Regions from separate parts of the Streptomyces sp. NPDC127108 genome, predicted to be linked through region 2. Evidence: riboswitches for the same ligand, from Rfam matches in the RefSeq annotation. Region 2 holds a riboswitch; each other region holds the start of a gene.

Region 1 (4,550 bases), on a different contig from region 2:
AGGCGTCCGCGAAGACCTGGAGGTGCTCCAGCTCCTCGGCGGCCTCCATGCCCTTGTCGCGCAGCTGCACGATGTCGACGCCGCCCGCGAGGACGGCGTCCAGGAACTCGGGGAGGTCCCCCTGGCGCTTGCGCGCGTCGACGCACAGGTAGAGCAGGGCGTCGGCGAGCCGGGCGCGCGCGGAGGCGCCCGCCGTGTCGGTGGCCATGAGGAGGTCCCCCCGTGTCGGTGGCGTACGGGCCGCGGCCACGGCCCGTACGCCGGACGGTTGTTTCAGGTCAGACGGCGAGCGCCTGCGCGCGGCGCTTCACCTCCGTCCCGCGATTCTCGCTCAGGGCCTGCGCGGGGGTGCCGGGCAGGGTCGGGTCGGGGGTGAAGAGCCACTCCAGTGCCTCTTCGTCGGTGAAGCCGTCGTCCCGCAGGAGCGTCAGGGTGCCTACGAGGCCCTTGACCACCTTGTCGCCGTCGATGAAGGCGGCGGGCACCTGCAGCGCGCGGTTCTCACCGCGGCGCACGGCGATCAGCTGGCCCTCCTTGACCAGCTGGCGCACGCGCGTCACCTCCACGTCGAGCATCTCTGCGATGTCGGGGAGGTGCAGCCAGGCGGGGACGAGAGCATCGGTCTTTGCGTCAATCTCGGTCACGGATCAAGCGTGCCATTTCTGGCCGGGGGCCGGTAGCGGGGGTGGGGTGCCCTTGCACCCCACAGTGCCCCATGGGGGTATTGAGGCCCGAGTGGCCCTCGAGGTGACCCGGAACCGGGGGCTGTGCCCACCCGTTCCGCCCTCTGGGCGGCCCGGCTGCCGACAGGGTGATGGCCCCCGGACGGGGGGATCCACCACCGAGCGGCGGGCCAGGGCAGGACCGTCAGCCGTTCGACGGCTGAACGAGGCGGTGGTGGGAGAGAGTCCGGTCAGGGGGCGGCGGCGCGCTTCAGGGGGGTCGCCGGGTCCGCCGCCAGGGTCGGGTCCAGGCGGGCGCCGGACTCGATCAGTTTTCGGCCCTGGGCCAGGTCGCGGGGGCGGCCCACCGCCAGGAGGGCGGCGAGGGCGCCGTCCCGGAGCCAGCAGACCGACCAGGCGGAGGTCGTGGGGTCGCCGCGCCAGATCAGCTCGTCGCCGGGGGCGTGCTGCCCCGCGTACTGGACGAAGCGGCCGAACTGCTCGGACCAGAAGTACGGGACGGGGTCGTACGCCGTCGGGCTCTCGCCCACGATGGCGGCGGCGACCGTGCGCGGGCCCTGGACGGCGTTGTCCCAGTGGTGCACGAGCAGCCGCTCGCCGTACCGCCGCGAGGGGAAGGACGCGCAGTCGCCGACCGCGTACACGTCGGGCGCGGACGTGCGCAGGTGGTCGTCGGCCAGCACCTCGTGGTGGGCGCCGAGCGCGATGCCGGAGCCCGCGAGCCACGCCGTCGCGGGCCGCGCGCCGATGCCCACGACGACGGCGCCCGCGGGCAGCCGCGTGCCGTCGTCGAGGAACACCGCGCCGGGCTCGACGCGCTCCACGCGCGCGTTGGTGCGCAGTTCGGCCCCGGCGTCGGCGTACCAGGCCGCCATCGGCGCCGCGACCTCGGCGGGCAGCGCGCCCGCGAGCGGCCGGTCGGCGGCCTCCACCACCGTCACCGAGCAGCCCGCCTCCCGCGCCGCCGTGGCGAACTCGGCGCCGATCCAGCCCGCGCCGACGACCACGACGTCGTGCTGCTCGGCGAGGACCGGCCGCAGCCGCTCGGCGTCGTCGAGGGTGCGCAGCAGATGCACACCGGGGACGCCCTCGGAGCCGGGCAGGCGGATCGGTTCGGCTCCGGTCGCGAGGACCAGGCTGTCGTACGCGACCGGGCCCGCCTCGGTGTCCAGTTCGTGGTCGGCGGGGCGGACGCCGGTGACGTCGACGCCGAGCCGCAGGTCGACGCCGAGGGCCTCGAAGTCGATGTCGAAGGCCGAGCCCTCCGCCTTGCCGAGCAGCACCGCCTTCGACAGCGGCGGCCGGTCGTACGGCTGATGGGGCTCCGCGCCGATCAGCGTGACCGTGCCCGCGAACCCCTGCTCGCGCAGCGCCACGGCGGACTGCACCCCGGCCATCCCGGCGCCGACGATCACCACGCGCCGCCCCGACTCCACCCTCTTCTGGTCCTCGCTCACCCGATCAACTGTAGGGCGGCGCCCCCGCCCACGGACACGACGGGCTTAACCGCCCCCGGGACGACGGGCTACGCTGGCCGTGCAGAGCACTCGCGGGAGCCCGGACGCACCGGGCTGAGAGGGAGGCTGGGACGGCCTCCGACCGTACGAACCTGATCCGGGTCATGCCGGCGAAGGGAGGGGCTGGACGCCCATGCGTTCCCGTACGAATCCAGATCCACGACCGGGCACGAGTCCGGACGCGAGCACACGCACCAGTACGCGGCCGAGCACGAGTCCGGACGCGAGCACACGCACCAGTACACGGTCGAGCACGAGGCCGCCCACGAGCGCGGCCACGAACACCGACGTCCTGGTCATCGGCGGCGGTGTCATCGGGCTCGTCACCGCCTGGCGGGCCGCGCAGCGCGGTCTCGCCGTCACCGTCGTCGACCCCGAGCCGGGCGGCGGCGCGGCGCAGGTCGCGGCGGGCATGCTGGCCGCCGTCACCGAACTCCACCACGGCGAGCAGACCCTGCTCGGCCTCAACCTCGCCTCCGCGCGCCGCTATCCGGACTTCGTGGCCGAGCTGACGGAGGCGACCGGACACGACGTCGGCTATCGCGCGTGCGGCACGCTCGCCGTCGCCCTCGACTCCGACGACCGCGCCCACCTGCGCGAACTGCACGCCCTCCAGCAGCGTTCGGGGCTCACACCGGAGTGGCTGAACGGCCGCGAGTGCCGGCGCCTGGAGCCGATGCTCGCTCCGGGGGTACGGGGCGGGCTGCGCGTCGACGACGACCACCAGGTCGACCCGCGCAGGCTCGCGGCCGCCCTCGTCGTGGCCTGCGAGGAGGCCGGGGTGACGTTCACGCGCGCGTGGGCGCGGGAGCTCTCGGTCGTACGGGAGCGGGCCACCGGCGCCGTCCTCGCCGACGGGACCGCGCTGGCCGCCGGGCAGACGGTGCTCGCCGGGGGCAGCCTCAGCGGGCGGCTCGCGGGGGTGCCTCGCGACGTACTGCCACCGGTGCGGCCCGTGAAGGGGCAGGTGCTGCGGCTTACGGTGCCGGGGCGGTACGCGCCGTTCCTCCACCGCACCGTGCGGGCCGTCGTGCGCGGCAGCCACGTCTACCTGGTGCCGCGCGTCAGCGGTGAGCTGGTCGTCGGCGCGACCAGCGAGGAGCTGGGCTGGGACACCACGGTCACGGCGGGCGGCGTGTACGAACTGCTGCGCGACGCCCACGAACTCGTACCCGGCATCACGGAGCTGCCGCTCACGGAGACCCGCGCCGGACTGCGGCCCGCCTCCCCCGACAACGCGCCCCTCCTCGGCCCCACCGCGCTCCCCGGCCTGCACCTGGCCACCGGCCACTACCGCAACGGCGTCCTCCTGACGCCCGTCACCGGGGACGTCATGGCGCACGCGCTGGCCACGGGCGAACTGCCGGAGGTGGCAAGGGCGTTCACGCCGGACCGCTTCACGACGAGCCCACACCCACCCTTCGCACCCACCCCGCCCCCCACACCCCCTGCATCCCCCAAGGACCTCACGGAGCTGTCCGCATGACCACGCCGTTCGCCGTATTCGCCGTCTCCGTCAACGGAGAAGTACGAGACGTGGCCGCCGGGACCACGCTCGACACCGTCGTCTCCCAACTGTCCACCGCGCACTCCGGTGTCGCCGCCGCGCTCAACGAGACCGTCGTCCCGCGCGCGCAGTGGGCCGCCACCGCGCTCAGCGACGGCGACCGCGTCGAAGTCCTCACCGCCGTCCAGGGAGGCTGACGCACATGGCGGACGATCCCTTCGTCGTCGGCGGCCTCACCCTGTCGTCGCGACTGATCATGGGTACGGGCGGTGCGCCCAGCCTCGACGTCCTGGAGCGGTCCCTCGTCGCCTCCGGGACGGAGCTGACGACCGTCGCGATGCGGCGGCTCGACCCCGGCGTCCAGGGCTCCGTGCTGTCCGTCCTGGACCGGCTCGGCATCCGGGTGCTTCCGAACACGGCGGGCTGCTTCACCGCGGGCGAGGCCGTGCTCACCGCACGGCTCGCGCGGGAGGCCCTCGGCACCGACCTGGTGAAGCTGGAGGTCATCGCGGACGAGCGCACGCTGCTGCCGGACCCGGTGGAACTCCTCGACGCGGCCGAGGTCCTCGTCGACGACGGCTTCACGGTCCTGCCGTACACCAACGACGACCCCGTGCTCGCCCGGAAGCTGGAGGACGTGGGCTGCGCCGCCGTCATGCCCCTCGGCTCCCCCATCGGCTCCGGGCTCGGCATCCGCAACCCGCACAACTTCCAGCTCATCGTGGAGCAGGTGAGTGTCCCGGTGATCCTGGACGCCGGGGCCGGTACGGCGTCGGACGCGGCCCTCGCCATGGAGCTCGGCTGCGCCGGGGTGATGCTCGCGTCGGCCGTGACGCGGGCGCG
Region 2 (4,550 bases):
TGCCGCTGGGGCAGGAGCGGACGCTGGTGGACTTCGAGACACACCTCGACGAGGCCCTGGACCGGATCCTCGCGGAGGAGCAGAGCGCGGGCTGAAGGGCGGCCGGTTCCTCAAAGGCACTGGCTGTTGGCAGATCGGGGCATTTCATGGCATCGCCGCTGCGGGGTGTCACGTCTTGCGGCGGCGGCCCTTTCCGGCGAGGGAGGGGCGGCGGGGCGCCGGTCGGGCGGAGGGGGCCGTGGGCGCGGTGCCGGACGGCGGGGCCGTGGGGGCCTCCGCCGGGGCGGGGCCGGGGCCTGAGCGGTCGGCGGAGACGACCAGGGCCGCGAGAGCGGTGGTGACGGGGACGGAGGCGACGAGGCCGATGGAGCCGATGAGGGTGCGGACGATCTCCTCGGCGACCAGCTCGCTGTTGGCGACGGTGCCCACGCTGCTCTGGGCGATGGAGAAGAGCAGCAGAAGGGGCAGGGCGGCGCCCGCGTAGGCGAGGACGAGGGTGTTGACGACCGAGGCGATGTGGTCGCGGCCGATGCGGATGCCCGCGCGGTACAGGCCGCGCCAGCCCATCGACGGGTTGGCCTGGTGCAGCTCCCAGACCGCGGAGGTCTGGGTGACGGTGACGTCGTCGAGGACGCCGAGCGAGCCGATGATGACGCCCGCGAGCAGCAGGCCGCTCATGTCGATGTCGGGATAGAGGCCGTGGATCAGACCGGTGTTGTCGTCCGTGTTGCCGGTCAGGGAGGCCCAGCCGATGAACAGGGAGCCGAGCAGTCCGATGAGCAGGAGGGAGATCAGGGTGCCGAGCACCGCGACCGAGGTGCGTGCCGTCAGGCCGTGGCACATGTAGAGCGCGCACAGCATGATGGCGCTCGCGCCGATCACGGCGACGACCAGGGGGTTCGAGCCCTGCAGGATCGCGGGGAGGATGAAGAAGGTCAGGACCAGGAAGCTCACCGCGAGGGCGACCAGGGCCATGACGCCGCGCAGCCGTCCCACCACGACGACGGCCAGGGCGAAGATGCCGGCGAGCAGGGCCATCGGGAGCTTGCGGTTCACGTCGGTGACCGAGTACTGCAGGTCCTTGGGGGCCTTGGGCTCATAGGCGACCACCACGTCCTGGCCGGCGCGCAGTTGCCGGGGCGAGTCGGGCTGGACGATCTCCGTGAAGGTGCGGCCCTTGTCCGGGCCGCTGGTGACCTTGACCGTGGCCCGGCCGCAGGTGCCCTCCGCGCGGGACTGCGCGGACTGGCCCTCGGCGGTGGAGGTGTCGCCGTTGGGCGGGGTCTGCGAGGCGTTGAGGTCCTTGCAGGGGAGCTTCTCCAGCTTCGTCACGGTCGCCGACTGGGTCTGCCGGTCGAAGCCGACGCCGGTGCGTTCGTGGGCCGGGGCCCCGCCGGGCCACAGCACCACGAGGCCGACGAGGACCGCGGTGGCGAAAGGGATCAGGACGGCGGCGATGACCTTGCGCAGATGCTGGGACACGGGGGCGGCGGGGCCGTGGTTGTGGGAGTGGCCGTGGGGGTGGCCGTGCGGCTCCGGGGCGGGGGGTCCGGTGGGCGGCTGTGTGGTGGTCACGGCCCGATCATCGCAAGAACGGCGGGGGCCCTCTGTTCACCGCGCCCGACAGGACGCTAGCGTGGAGGCACCTTTGCAATCGCGGGAGCTCGGAGCACCGGGCTGAGAGGGCGCTGACCTCCGTACGAACGGCCACGAACCGGTTCGTACCGTACGGAAGCCGCTGCGTCGACCGCCGAACCTGTTACCGGGTAATGCCGGCGTAGGGAGTAGGTCTCATGACCACATCGGACGCACGCACGCCTGCCTCCAGCACGCCCGAGGGCGCGGAGGCCGGGAAGTCCATCGGCTGGCACAAGGCGTACGTCGAGGGCTCGCGCCCCGACCTGCGGGTGCCGGTCCGCCAGGTGCACCTCACCAACGGCAAGGCCGTCACGCTGTACGACACCTCGGGTCCGTACACCGACCCGTCGGCCGAGACCGACGTCCGCCGCGGCCTGCCGCCGCTGCGGGAGAACTGGATCATCGCCCGCGGCGACACCGAGGAGTACGCGGGCCGCCCGCCCCGTCCCGAGGACGACGGCATCAAGCACACCTCGCCGCGCGGCGGGCTCAAGAACCTCGACGCGGTCTTCCCCGGCCGCCCGCGCCAGCCGCGCCGGGGCCGCCAGGGACAGACGGTCACGCAGCTCGCGTACGCCCGTCGCGGCGAGATCACACCCGAGATGGAGTTCATCGGGATCCGCGAGAACATGGACCCCGAGATCGTGCGCGCCGAGGTCGCCGCGGGCCGTGCCGTGATCCCGGCGAACGTGAACCACCCGGAGATCGAGCCGATGATCATCGGCAAGAAGTTCCTGGTGAAGGTCAACGCCAACATCGGCAACTCCGCGGTCACCTCCTCCATCGAGGAGGAGGTGGACAAGATGACCTGGGCGACCCAGTGGGGCGCCGACACGGTCATGGACCTGTCCACAGGGCGCAACATCCACACGACCCGCGAGTGGGTCCTGCGCAACTCCCCCGTGCCCATCGGCACCGTGCCGCTCTACCAGGCCCTGGAGAAGGTCGACGGCAGGGCCGAGGAGCTGAGCTGGGAGATCTACAAGGACACGGTCATCGAGCAGGCCGAGCAGGGCGTGGACTACATGACGGTGCACGCGGGCGTGCGCCTTCCGTACGTCCCCCTGACCGCCAACCGCAAGACCGGCATCGTCTCGCGCGGCGGCTCGATCATGGCGGCGTGGTGCCTCGCGCACCACAAGGAGAGCTTCCTGTACGAGCACTTCGAGGAGCTGTGCGAGATCCTCGCGGCGTACGACGTGACGTACTCGCTCGGCGACGGGCTGCGCCCCGGTTCGATCGCGGATGCCAACGACGAGGCGCAGTTCGCGGAGCTGCGCACGCTCGGGGAACTCAACCAGATCGCCAAGCGTCACAACGTACAGACGATGATCGAGGGCCCCGGTCACGTCCCGATGCACAAGATCAAGGAGAACATCGACCTCCAGCAGGAGATCTGCGAGGAGGCCCCGTTCTACACGCTCGGCCCGCTCACCACGGACATCGCGCCCGCCTACGACCACATCACCTCCGGCATCGGCGCCGCGATGATCGGCTGGTGGGGCACGGCGATGCTCTGCTACGTCACGCCCAAGGAGCACCTCGGCCTGCCCAACCGCGACGACGTGAAGACCGGCGTCATCACGTACAAGATCGCGGCACACGCGGCGGACCTCGCCAAGGGCCACCCGGGCGCACAGGACTGGGACGACGCCCTCTCCGACGCCCGCTTCGAGTTCCGCTGGGAGGACCAGTTCAACCTGGCCCTCGACCCGGTCACGGCACGGGAGTTCCACGACGAGACGCTGCCCGCCGAGCCCGCGAAGACGGCCCACTTCTGCTCGATGTGCGGGCCGAAGTTCTGCTCGATGAAGATCTCCCAGGACATCCGGCGCGAGCACGGCACGACGAAGACGGAGATCGAGGAGGGCATGGAACAGAAGTCGAAGGAGTTCGCGGCCGCTGGGAACCGGGTGTATCTGCCGCTGGCCGACTGAGTGTGGCTGACGGCTACGGCTGACGGATACCTGGACCGGTGATTGGGGGAAGGCGGTACCCCCGTCCCGGGGAGATCGGCAGACTGGTCGTATGACTGCCAGTTCCTTGAGCAAGGGTGCCAATCTTCCCGTCGGTTCAGCGGTGGTGCGTGTGGCGCTCGACTGGGGTGAGGGGGCCGGTGGGCCCACCGCCGATGCCTCGGCGCTGCTGCTCACCGCGGCCGGGCGCGTGCGTGACGACGCTGACTTCGTCTTCTACAACCAGCCTCGGCACGCGTCCGGCGCCGTGCGGCACCTGGGGAAGCAGAGTGCCGCCGGCGTCACCACGGACACGGTCGAGGTGGACCTGGGTTCCCTGGAGTCCGCCGTCGAGCGGGTGTTGCTGTGCGCCTCGGCCGACGGTGGGACGTTCGGGCAGCTGACCGGGCTGACGTTGCGGTTGCTCGACGCTTCGACAGGTGGGGAGTTGGCGCGCTTCGAGATGACCGCCACGTCGGAGACGGCGTTCATAGGTGGTGAGTTGTATCTGCGGGGCGGGCAGTGGAAGTTCCGTGCGGTGGGGCAGGGGTACGACTCCGGGCTCGCCGGGCTCGCCACCGACTTCGGTATCACTGTCGATGAGGAGCCGGCTGCGGCGGCGCCGCCCGTTGCCCCGGCGCAGCCTGTTGTTCCGGCGCAGCCGGTGGCGTCCGTTGCGCCTGTGGCCCCTGTCGCGCCCGTCCCCCCGGCCCCGCCCGTCGCCCCAACCGCGCCCCCGGCCCAACCCTCCACCCCCCGCCTCACCAAGGGCGAGGAGCACCTCCCCGTCGACATGCGCAAGCGCCTCTCGCTGCGCAAGGAGCAGGTGGCGGTCAGCCTGCGCAAGCGCGGGGCGGAAGGGGTCACGGCGCGCGTCATTCTCGTACTCGATGCCTCCGGGTCCATGTCGTTCCTGTACTCCAAGGGCATCGTGGCCGACGTGGTGGAGCGGATGGC
Region 3 (4,550 bases), on a different contig from region 2:
CAGGCGCATCCCCCACAGCTCGTCGAAGAGGCCGCCGCGCCCGATCAGCGCGAGGAAGGCCGTGCCGACGACGACCGTCGGCAGCACGAACGGCACGGTGACGACGGCCCGGAGCAGTTGTTTGCCGGGGAAGTCGAAGCGTGCGAAGACGTACGCGCCGGGGAGCGCGATGAGGAGCGTGAGCCCGGTCGACGCGAGTGCCTGCCAGGTGGTGAACCACAGGACCTGCTGGATGTCGGACTGCCCGAGCACCTCGGTGATCCGTCCGAGCCGCCAGCTCCCGTCCGGCTTCAGGCCGCGCGCGACGATCGCGGCGACCGGGTAGGCGAAGAAGACGCCGAAGAACGCGACGGGCAGGGCCATCAGACCGAGCCGCGCCGCGCTCCCCCGCCACCTCCCGGGAAGGCCCCGACGGGCCTTCCCGGAGCGGGACTCGGCTACTTCAGAACGAGCGAGGTCCACGACTTGACCCACTGCTCACGGTTGTCGGCGATCTTCTTGGGGGCCATCGTCTGCGGCTTGTCGACCGTCACGCCGAACTTCCGGAACAGTTCGGGCGTCTGCGCGGCCTTCACCACCGGGTTCACGAACATCTGGAGCGGCATGTCGTCCTGGAACTTCTTGCTGATCATGAAGTCGAGGAGTGCCTTGCCGCCCTTCTCGTTCTTCGCGCCCTTGAGCAGGCCCGCGTACTCGATCTGGCGGAAGCAGGTGCCGGTGGCGACACCCGTCGGCGCCTCCTTGGGCTGCGGCTTGGCGTAGAGCACCTCGACGGGCGGCGACGAGGCGTACGACACGACGAGCGGCCGGTCGCCCTTGGCCTTCTTGCCCCCGGCCGAGCCGGAGAACTCCTCGTTGTAGGCCTGCTCCCAGCCGTCGACGACCTTGACGCCGTTGGCCTTCAGCTTCTTCCAGTACGACTCCCAGCCGTCGTCGCCGTACTTCGCGGCGGTGCCGAGCACGAAGCCGAGGCCGGGCGAGGAGGTCGAGGCGTTCTCGGTGACGAGGAGGTTCTTGTACTGGGGCTTGATCAGGTCGTCGAGCGTCTTCGGCGGCGCGAGCTTCTTGTCGGCGAAGTACTTCTTGTCGTAGTTCACGCAGATGTCGCCGGAGTCGATGGGCGTGACGCCCTTCTCGCCCCCGGCGAGCCGGTACTGCGGCAGGACCATGTCCGCGCCCTTGGCCTCGTACGGCTCGAAGACGCCGTTGTCGAGGGCACGCGACAGCAGGGTGTTGTCGACGCCGAAGAAGACGTCGCCCTGCGGGTTGCCCTTGGACAGGATCGCCTTGTTCACGGCCTGCCCGGCGTCGCCGTCCTCCAGGATCTTGACCTTGTAGCCGGAGGTCTTCTCGAAGTCCTTCAGGACGCTCTTGGAGACGTTGAAGGAGTCGTGCGTCACGAGGGTCACGGACTTGGAGTCCGAGCCCTTGGAGCCGCTGTCCGAGCCGCACGCGGTGACCGCGACGAGCCCGAGGCCCACGGCGACCGCCGTGACCGAGGCCCTCTTCACCGAGGCCTTCTTTGTGGTGCTCACGAAAAACATCCTCCTGGAGTTGACCAGGAAGAGACGCGGCCCCGCCCGGGACCGACGGATCGGAGTCCCGGGCAGGGCGCAACAGCTTGAGTAGCGACCGAACTTCCTACCCAGAATGACCTGGGCGAGGTTCAGAGGGTCTGCGGCCGATACCGCACTCTCAGCGCTGTGGCGCTCCCCTGTCGGAATATGCAGATGTGGTTACGCCCGCAAGACTACCTCTCGGCCGCCGCGAGCTGCCCGCACGCCCCGTCGATCTCCTGACCGCGGGTGTCACGGACGGTGACCGGCACCCCGTGGGCCGCGATGGCCTCGACGAAGGCCTTCTCGTCCTCGGGCCGCGAGGCCGTCCACTTCGAGCCGGGCGTCGGGTTCAGCGGGATCAGATTGACGTGCACCGGCTTGCCCCTGAGCAGCCGCCCGAGCCGGTCACCGCGCCATGCCTGGTCGTTGATGTCCCGGATCAGCGCGTACTCGATGGACAGGCGGCGGCCCGACTTGGCCGCGTACTCCCAGCCCGCGTCCAGGACCTCGCGCACCTTCCAGCGCGTGTTGACCGGGACCAGGGTGTCGCGCAGCTCGTCGTCGGGCGCGTGCAGCGAGATGGCGAGGCGGCACTTGAAGCCCTCGTCCGCGAACCGGTGGATGGCGGGCACCAGGCCGACCGTGGACACGGTGATGCCGCGCTGCGAGAGGCCCACGCCGTCCGGCTCGGGGTCGGTGAGGCGGCGGATCGCGCCGGTCACGCGGTTGTAGTTCGCCAGCGGCTCGCCCATGCCCATGAAGACGATGTTCGACAGGCGGGCCGGGCCGCCCGGGATCTCGCCGTCGCGCAGGGCCCGCATCCCGTCGACGATCTGGTGCACGATCTCGGCGGTCGACAGGTTCCGGTCGAGGCCGGCCTGGCCCGTGGCGCAGAACGGGCAGTTCATCCCGCAGCCGGCCTGGGAGCTGATGCACATGGTGACCCGGTCGGGGTAGCGCATGAGCACCGACTCCACGAGCGTGCCGTCGAAGAGCCGCCACAGCGTCTTGCGGGTGGTGTCGTCGTCACAGCTGATGTGCCGCACCACCGACATCAGCTCCGGAAGCAGCGCCTCCTGGAGCTTGCCGCGCGCACCGGCCGGGATGTCCGTCCACTGCTCGGGGTCGTGGGCGTACCGGGCGAAGTAGTGCTGCGAGAGCTGCTTGGCGCGGAACGGCTTCTCGCCGGTCGCGGCGACGGCTTCCTTCCGCTCGGCGGGCGTGAGGTCGGCGAGGTGCCGCGGCGGCTTCTTGGCTCCACGGGGGGCGACGAAAGTGAGTTCTCCGGGCTTAGGCATGGTGCGTCCATTGTCCCAGAGATACGAAGAGGGGCCCGCATCCTGTGGATAACGGACCCCTTCGCACAAAACCGCAGGTCAGCCGGTGCTGACCTGCGACGAGGATCAGCCGGTGCCGACGAACGCCACAAGCAGCAGCCACACCACCGGAGCCGTCGGCAGCAGGGAGTCGAGCCGGTCCATGATCCCGCCGTGACCGGGCAGCAGCGTGCCCATGTCCTTGATGCCCAGGTCCCGCTTGATCATCGACTCGCCGAGGTCGCCGAGCGTCGCGCTCGCCGCCACCGCGAGGCCGATGAGCAGGCCCTGCCACCAGGTCCCGTCGTCGATCAGGAAGTGCATGCACAGCGCACCCGCCGCCATCGCGAAGGTCACCGCGCCGAGCAGGCCCTCGCGGGTCTTGCCGGGGCTGATGCGCGGAGCGAGCTTGTGCTTGCCGAAGCGCCAGCCGATCGCGTACGCGCCGGTGTCGCTGACCACCGTGAGGACCAGGAAGGTCAGCACCCGCTGCGGGCCGTCGTCCGCGGTGAGCATCAGCGCGACGAACGTCGCGAGGAACGGGACGTAGAAGGCCGCGAAGACACCGGCCGTGACGTCCTTCAGATAGCCCTCGGGCGGCTCGGTCATCCGCCAGACGAGTACCGCGAGGGCGGTCAGCGCCATCGCCACCCAGGCGCCCTCGGCCCCGCGGACGTACCCGGCGACAACCATCGCGGCGCCGCCCACCGCGAGCGGTACGAGCGGCGCCTTGATGCCCTTGCGCTCTTCGAGGCGTGACGTCAGCTCCCAGAGGCCGACCACCACGGCGACCGCTATGACGCCGACGAAGACGGCCTTGACGATGAACAGCGAGGCGACGATGACCGCGCCGAGACCCACGCCGACACCTATGGCCGCCCCGAGGTCACGGCCCGCGCTCTTCTTCTTCGGCGGGGCTGGGGCGGGCTGTGCTGCGCCGGTCATGGGCTCCTGCGGCTTCTGCGCGGAGTGCGCTGAGGGCGCGGGCGGCATCCCGTCACGGCACAGGGGGCCGCTCGACTGAGCAGCCCCCCGGTCGTCGTCCTGGTGTCCGCCGCTCGCGGCTACGTCGGGAACGATGGGCATGGGCTGAGTCTCCGAAGGAGTCAGTGCATCCTGCGCATCGTATGCGGGACCCGCCGGGGCAGCACCCTGGACCGGTCCCTGGTCGGGCGCCCCCCAGTACCCGGCTCTGGACGGCGCCCCCCAGGAAGTGTCGTTCACGGAATTCGGATTCCTCAGACCTAGATCGGACGTCGAGTCGGACTCGATCAGACCTCGAGCAGCTCGGCTTCCTTGTGCTTGAGGAGCTCGTCCACCTGGGCGACGTACTTGGCGGTGGTGTCGTCGAGCTCCTTCTCCGCGCGGCGGCCCTCGTCCTCACCGACGTCGCCGTCCTTGATGGCCTTGTCGATGGTTTCCTTGGCCTTGCGACGGACCGAGCGGATCGAGATCTTGGAGTCCTCGCCCTTGGTCTTGGCGACCTTGATGTAGTCGCGGCGGCGCTCCTCGGTGAGCTCGGGGAACGTCACTCGGATGATGTTGCCGTCGTTGCTCGGGTTGACGCCCAGGTCCGAGTCGCGGATCGCCTGCTCGATGTTGCGCAGGGCGGTCTTGTCGAACGGGGTCACCACGGCCATGCGCGGCTCGGGCACCGAGAACGAGGCCAGCTGGT

The links. Region 2 has a riboswitch for thiamine pyrophosphate ahead of thiC (phosphomethylpyrimidine synthase ThiC). Riboswitches for the same ligand answer to the same signal wherever they lie in the genome.
Region 1: another riboswitch for thiamine pyrophosphate. It lies ahead of thiO (glycine oxidase ThiO); the one in region 2 lies ahead of thiC (phosphomethylpyrimidine synthase ThiC).
Region 3: another riboswitch for thiamine pyrophosphate. It lies ahead of ACFVHO_RS05615 (thiamine ABC transporter substrate binding subunit); the one in region 2 lies ahead of thiC (phosphomethylpyrimidine synthase ThiC).

Annotation. Positions count from the first base shown of each region.
Region 1 covers NZ_JBHXTE010000011.1:5,090-9,639, forward strand. Annotated here, with positions in the region: gene thiE (thiamine phosphate synthase) at 1-208, opposite strand, end outside; gene ACFVHO_RS11305 (Rv2175c family DNA-binding protein) at 279-644, opposite strand; gene ACFVHO_RS11310 (NAD(P)/FAD-dependent oxidoreductase) at 914-2,140, opposite strand; TPP riboswitch at 2,223-2,336, shown strand; gene thiO (glycine oxidase ThiO) at 2,334-3,686, shown strand; gene thiS (sulfur carrier protein ThiS) at 3,683-3,904, shown strand; gene ACFVHO_RS11325 (thiazole synthase) at 3,910-4,550, shown strand, end outside.
Region 2 covers NZ_JBHXTE010000025.1:35,273-39,822, forward strand. Annotated here, with positions in the region: gene ACFVHO_RS21970 (SsgA family sporulation/cell division regulator) at 1-95, shown strand, start outside; gene ACFVHO_RS21975 (YibE/F family protein) at 169-1,575, opposite strand; TPP riboswitch at 1,647-1,801, shown strand; gene thiC (phosphomethylpyrimidine synthase ThiC) at 1,794-3,575, shown strand; gene ACFVHO_RS21985 (VWA domain-containing protein) at 3,667-4,550, shown strand, end outside.
Region 3 covers NZ_JBHXTE010000004.1:221,580-226,129, reverse strand. Annotated here, with positions in the region: gene ACFVHO_RS05620 (ABC transporter permease) at 1-462, opposite strand, end outside; gene ACFVHO_RS05615 (thiamine ABC transporter substrate binding subunit) at 438-1,544, opposite strand; TPP riboswitch at 1,621-1,726, opposite strand; gene rlmN (23S rRNA (adenine(2503)-C(2))-methyltransferase RlmN) at 1,751-2,857, opposite strand; gene ACFVHO_RS05605 (phosphatidate cytidylyltransferase) at 2,963-4,099, opposite strand; gene frr (ribosome recycling factor) at 4,147-4,550, opposite strand, start outside.